Draconibacterium halophilum: one gene and its partner. The protein of the gene in region 1 binds, or shares a complex with, the protein of each later gene. Links are inferred from orthologs where the notes say so. Each region holds a gene or a part of one and is shown in the gene's direction. Other genes may lie near its edges.

Region 1 (3,282 bases):
TGTGAGGTCGTAACTGACTTCCTTTCTCACAACAATCTCCTAGCTTGAGTTCCCAATTTTCGAGTTCGTAAAGCAAATACGAATCGAGGGTACTTCGGGCTTTCATCAATTCACCATGTAAATGCGTAACATTTTTGCTTCCTGCCCGCTCGTGCAGGTTATCAACATTTTGAGTGACCACATGCACATCAAACCATTTTTCAAGCTCAGCAATTCCGCGATGTCCGCCATTGGGCTGTGCATTAAAAAGTTGCTTCCGTCGTTCGTTGTAAAAGCGTAAAACCAACTCGGGGTCGCGTTCCCAGGCTTCAGGAGTGGCAACTTCGGTAACATCAAATTGTTCCCATATTCCACCTATATCGCGAAACGTTTTTAATCCGCTTTCCTGGCTCATGCCGGCTCCAGAAAGAACTACTAATTTCTTCATCATTAAAATATACTAACGAAGATAAATGTACAATTAATAATGAATTCGTTCAAATTGAGGTTGATAATCTGACGCTTAATTGAAAAGGCTTTTAATTGTGGATATTATTCGATGCAAAAGGTGTTCTATTCATGCTAATTCTGATATTTTTGTACTGATGATTGATCACGCGACGATAGACAGAATAATTGATGCTGCAGAAATTTCAGACGTTGTTGGCGATTTTGTTACGCTTCGAAAACGAGGTGTAAACATGCTTGGTTTGTGCCCGTTTCATAACGAGAAAACGCCATCGTTTACCGTGTCGCCGGCCAAAGGTATTTTTAAATGTTTTGGATGTGGAAAAGGAGGAAACGCTGTGAATTTTATCATGGAGCACGAGACCTTAACTTATCCTGAGGCATTAAAATGGCTGGCCAAAAAATACAATATCGAGGTTCGAGAAGAGGAGGAAACCGAGGAGCAAAAGCAGTTAAAAGATTCGCGCGAAAGTTTGATGATCGTTTCCAGCTTTGCACAAAAATACTTTACACGTTATTTGTGGGAAGAAAATGAAGGCCGAACTATTGGTTTAGGCTACTTTCGCGAGCGTAGTTTTCGCGACGATATTCTGAAAAAATTTGAGGTTGGCTTTGCCCCCGACGGGAAAACACCGTTTACCGACGCTGCACAAAAGCAAGGTTATAAACTTGAATTTCTGGAGAACACAGGATTAACCATAAAACGAGATAATTGGTTGCGCGACCGTTTCGCTGGGCGTGTAATGTTTCCCATTCATAACCTGGCAGGGCGTGTAATTGCTTTTGGCGGCCGCATTTTAAAAGAGGATAAAAAAACAGCCAAGTACCTGAATTCGCCGGAGTCGGACATTTACCACAAAAGCCGCGTGCTATATGGAATTTTTCAGGCCAAACGCGAAATGACGCGTACTGATAAATGTTACATGGTGGAAGGTTACACCGATGTCATGTCCTTGCATCAGGTGGGCATCGAAAATGTTGTGGCTTCGTCGGGAACTTCACTAACACCCGATCAAATTAGGATGGTACGTCGTTTTACACCCAATATTACCATTATTTACGATGGCGATTCAGCGGGAATAAAAGCTTCGTTGCGCGGAATCGATTTAGTGCTGGAAGAGGGGATGAACGTAAAAGTACTTCCCTTGCCCGACGGTGAAGACCCCGATTCGTTTGCAAAAAAAATGGGTGCTTCCGGATTGCAGGAATACATTGAGAAAAATGAGACCGACTTTATCCAATTTAAAACACGACTGCTGCTAAAAAGCACCGAGAACGATCCGGTGGCCAAAGCGCGCCTGATTTCTGATGTTATTCGGTCGGTGTCTGTAATTCCTGATTCCATAACACGCTCGGTGTACATAAAAGAATGTAGTCGGTTGCTGGGTGTTGAAGAGCAAGTGCTGTACACCGAAGTAAGAAAACAGAAGCATAAACAGACCGAAGAGTTTCAGAAAAAAGAATTTCGTGAGAAACACCGTCGGCAGGCGTTACCTCCACAGCCGGAGCAGGAAGAATCGGTGATCCCTTCTGTAAAAATTTTGGTAGAAGAGCTCGAGTATTTGCGTTTTCTGCTGAAGTATTGTTCAACACCGTTGTTTGAAGAGGAAGACGATGAAACGCACGAAACACGCATGTTGTCGGTTGGTGAGTTTATGATCGATGAATTGGAAGCCGATGAATTAGTATCGGAAAATGAGTTGTTTAAAAAGGTGTTTTACGAAGTTCGGGAGAATTTGTACAAAGCGGATTTCGATCCGTGGAAACACTTTGTTTATCATCCCAATGCCTGGATGAGTAAATTTACAACCGATCTGCTTTCCGAAAAATATACCGAAAGTAAACGCTGGACTAAAGCCGGTGCTTTTACCGAAAAAGAGGAAGATATTCTTGACATACTCATCCCGAGAATCGTGAATGAATACAAACTGCAGAAAATTAAACTGATGATGGCCGATATTGAAAAAGCCATTGACAAGGCATCTGCAGAAAACGATTTTGATAAAGTGATTGAAGAACAATCAACATATATGAACCTGAAACGGGCTGAAAAAGAATTAGCTAAAAGCCTCGGAAGCCGAACCATAAATTAACGATATGCGAACATACTTTATTGAAGACCGCAAAGAAATCGATGAAATAATCTGCTCGTGCAAAACCTGTTATTTTGCCATGTCGGTGGATGATAAACCTTATGTGCTGCCACTGAACTTTGCGCTGGAAGGCGATACCATTATTCTTCACTCGGCAATGGAAGGGCGCATGTGGGAAACTATAAAAAGTAATCCGCAGGTGTGTATAAACTGGACACTGGGCGAAGAACTGGCCTGGCAGGATGTGCGTGTTGGATGCAGTTACCGGGTAAAATCGAAGTCGGTGAACGTGGAAGGCAAGGTTGAGTTTATTGATGATTTTGATGAAAAATACCGTTGTCTTGGATTGATTATGAAACAGTACAGCGAGAAGGAATTTAAATTCGGAACGCCGGCGGTAAAAAACGTCGGGCTTTTTAAGGTTCATATTGAAACGATTACAGGAAAAGAGTTTGGCGCAAAAGCTGAAACTCCCTGGAATTCATAAAACAAAACAATGATTTTTGTAACAGGAGGTACTGGGCTGGTTGGAGCTCATTTGTTGTTTGAGCTTTGTAAAAAGGAAAAAAAGGTTCGTGCTTTAAAACGCGAAACAAGCAACTTGGCACAGGTTCTAAAAACGTTTGCGTATTACACCGATCATGCTCAGCAGTTATTTGATACAATTGATTGGGTGGATGGCGATATTCTGGAATATTATTCGCTCGAAAAATTATTGAATGGCGTAACAGAGATTTACCAT
Region 2 (3,218 bases), 730 kb from region 1 along the record:
CAAAAAAGGAGAAAGCATTGACGCCGAAGCTATTGTTAAGGAACTTGGGTTGCCAATTTTTGTAAAACCAAATGCCGGTGGTTCAAGTTTTGGAATTACCAAAGTAAAAGAAACCAGCGAGGTAAAAGCTGCCATTGAAAAAGCCTGGCAAGAAAGTAATGAAGCACTGGTTGAGCAATTTATCGAAGGAAATGAATTCACCTGCGGAGCCGTGCGTTTAAATGACGAGAAAGTGGTATTTCCTGTTACCGAAGTGATTCCACAAAACGAATTTTTCGATTTCGAAGCGAAATACACACCGGGTGCAACACAAGAAATTACGCCTGCCCGTTTACCCGAACCTTTATTTAAAACGTGCCAGGAACTGACATCAAAGATTTACGACCTGTGCGAATGCTCGGGAATTGTGCGTATCGACTTCATTTTGCAAGGCAACGAATTCTATTTTCTGGAAGTGAATACCACGCCCGGAATGACTGCTACCAGCTTTATACCACAGCAGATTGAGGCAATGGGAAGCACGCTAAAAAGCATCATCACCCAACTAATAGAGGAAAGACTGGGCAAGTAACCTATCAACAATTGTGAATAGCGCTGGTTGATAAGAGAGCGCACAATAGCTTGCTACCGGCAAGGTAAATTTCTATTTTTGATGTCCGTTTAAACAGAAGGGGACCAGAAAAAATATTTGCACACAAAAACAACATGGCACAACGAAAAAAAACCAATCAACAACAAAATACGATAGAGCAGATTAACGCCCAATATGGTCAATTACCTCCTCAGGCAGTTGATGTAGAAGAAGCAGTGCTTGGAGCGCTTATGCTGGAGCGTGATGCGTATGTTACGGTTGCTGACACCATTGATAGCGGCAGTTTTTACAAAGAGGAGCACCGTAAAATATTTGACGCGATAAAAACCCTATCCGGTAAGGAAAAGCCTGTAGACTTGCTGATGGTAACACAGGAATTAAAAAACCGCGACCAGCTCGACGAAGTTGGCGGACCGGGATATATCACGCAGCTTACCCGCCGTGTTGCTTCTGCTGCCCATATCGAATTTCATGCGCGTATTATTGCTCAAAAATATATGCAGCGCGAGTTAATCCGCGTTTCTTCCGAAATACAGACAAAAGCATACGACGACAGCCTTGACCTTGACGACCTGATCGACTTTTCAGAGTCTGCATTATTCAAGGTGTCGGAAGGAAATATAAAAAAGGAAACCGTACCGATTAAACCTGTGCTGAACCAGGCCATTCTGCAAATTGAAGCAGCACGTAGCCGGCCTGACGGTTTAAGTGGAGTTCCCTCAGGATTTACTGCCATAGACCGGATTACCTCGGGATGGGAACGTTCTGCACTGGTTATTCTGGCAGCACGTCCGGCAATGGGAAAAACGGCATTTGTTTTATCCATGGCCCGAAATATGGCTGTTGAACACCGAAAGGGAGTGGCTATTTTTTCGCTCGAGATGTCGTCGATACAGCTGGTTAACCGTTTAATTTCCGCAGAATCGGAATTGGGTGGTGAAAAAATTAAAACCGGAAAACTGGAAGATTACGAATGGGCACAGCTAAACCAGCGTATAAAAACGCTTGACGAAGCACCTATTTTTATCGATGATACTCCTGCCCTGTCGATTTTTGAGTTCAGGGCAAAATGCCGCCGTTTGAAAATGCAGCACGACGTAGATATTATTATTGTCGATTACCTGCAGCTGATGACAGCCGGAACCGATACCCGCGGAAGCCGCGAACAGGAAGTAAGTATGATCTCGCGCTCGCTAAAAGCCATTGCCAAAGAGCTGGACGTGCCAATTATTGCCCTGTCGCAGTTGAGCCGTGCCGTTGAATCGCGCGAAGGCAAACGCCCGCAGCTATCCGACCTTCGTGAATCGGGAGCGATTGAGCAGGATGCCGATATCGTTTGTTTTATCCACCGTCCGGAATATTTTGGTATTACCGAAGACGAATCGGGGAACTCGTTACTGGGTGTTGCTGAAATTATCATCGCCAAACACCGTAACGGTGCCACTGCCGATGTTCCGTTGCGTTTCCAGAAAGAAATGGCACGTTTCTCCGATCTCGATCCGCAGTTCAATCCGGGAGACTTCTCACAGAATGTACAAACTTTTGGCTCATCGATGAATGCCGATGAAGACAAGGCTGGTGCCGGAATGACAACAAACAGTGGCTTCGACAAGCAGAATTCATCAACCAGCGATGCGCCGTTTTAAAGGAGTTAAGAATGATGAATTACGATTAACGATTTTAGATTGATGAATTATATCGACAATAAAACTCGCTGCAGCCTTCTTCTGAAATCAATATTCGTTAATCATTATTCGAATCTCAATGTGAACCAAAAACCCGTTCTGCTGTACTAATAAAAAAACAACATGCGCACGCTTATAAAAATATTTCTGTTGCCGGTAATGCTCTTTCTTTCCATGCAAGCCGGAGCTGTGTCACTGCTCATCCCCATGGACGAGTTGCAAAAAGATCACCTAAAATCGTATGGCATTGCCTATTGGGTTTTAGACGAAGACATTGAGGTGAAATGGTTGCTCAACTACCGGGGCGGCAGTTTTTTAATGCAACACTACCCCGAAATTGAAAATGAGTGCGTGATTCGTGGTGTTAGTTTCGAAGTGATAAGCGATACACAGGCTTCGGGAATATTAAACGAAATTGCACAGCCCGATGTAAACCAGGATGCCGTGGCGATGAACAAAGCCCCCAAGATTGCGGTGTACTCGCCCCCCAACAAACAACCGTGGGACGATGCGGTAACCATGGTTTTAACCTACGCCGAAATTAATTACGATATTATTTACGACGAGGAAATTCTAAACGGCGACCTGACCGATTATGACTGGCTGCACCTGCACCACGAAGATTTTACCGGGCAGTTTGGAAAATTCTGGCGCTCGTACCAGCACATGCCGTGGTACCAGCAAGAGGTGAGCATTAACAAACAGCTGGCACAAAAACTGGGTTTTATGAAGGTGTCGGAGATGAAATCATTTGTTACACGTGAGATACAGAAATACGTGCAAAACGGCGGTTTTCTGTTTGCCATGTGTGCCGCCACCGATACTTACGATATTTCGCTGGCAGCCGTGGGTGTTGATATTTGCGAGAACATGTTTGATGGCGACCCAATGGAAGCCAACGTTGATGAAAAACTCGATTTCCATAACACTTTTGCTTTCGA

The links. Proteins that work in one complex are often made in the same cells at the same time.
Region 2: the proteins of dnaG (region 1) and dnaB are in contact, whole or in part, in a crystal structure (PDB 2R6A), measured with the Geobacillus stearothermophilus proteins. The link is inferred for Draconibacterium halophilum from one-to-one orthologs. Residues at the interface, in WP_049624496.1 of Geobacillus stearothermophilus: Lys456, Leu457, Leu458, Pro459, Ala460, Asn463, Ala464, Leu467, Leu535, Leu536, Ile537, Ala538, Gln544, Glu545, Asp548, Tyr549, His552; in WP_033016901.1 of Geobacillus stearothermophilus: Ser13, Glu15, Ala16, Gln18, Glu91, Leu92, Asp94, Ala95, Val96, Pro97, Thr98, Ala99, Ala100, Asn101, Tyr104, Tyr105, Ile108.

Annotation. Positions count from the first base shown.
Region 1 is NZ_CP048409.1:764,937-768,218, forward strand. What follows is about bases 77-3,062. They hold dnaG (DNA primase), read left to right. Parts: upstream 77-584; coding sequence 585-2,540; downstream 2,541-3,062. Other genes in these bases: G0Q07_RS02995 (SIR2 family NAD-dependent protein deacylase), read right to left, coding at 77-427; G0Q07_RS03005 (pyridoxamine 5'-phosphate oxidase family protein), read left to right, coding at 2,545-3,027; G0Q07_RS03010 (NAD-dependent epimerase/dehydratase family protein), read left to right, coding at 3,037-3,062. Outside these bases: more of G0Q07_RS02995, read right to left, coding at 1-76; more of G0Q07_RS03010, read left to right, coding at 3,063-3,282. UniProt on the Escherichia coli protein: RNA polymerase that catalyzes the synthesis of short RNA molecules used as primers for DNA polymerase during DNA replication.
Region 2 is NZ_CP048409.1:1,493,691-1,496,908, reverse strand. Bases 50-2,971 are described here. They hold dnaB (replicative DNA helicase), read left to right. Parts: upstream 50-705; coding sequence 706-2,238; downstream 2,239-2,971. Other genes in these bases: G0Q07_RS05995 (asparagine synthetase B), read left to right, coding at 2,401-2,971; G0Q07_RS06005 (D-alanine--D-alanine ligase), read left to right, coding at 50-571. In the rest of the region: more of G0Q07_RS06005, read left to right, coding at 1-49; more of G0Q07_RS05995, read left to right, coding at 2,972-3,218. UniProt on the Escherichia coli protein: The main replicative DNA helicase, it participates in initiation and elongation during chromosome replication. Travels ahead of the DNA replisome, separating dsDNA into templates for DNA synthesis.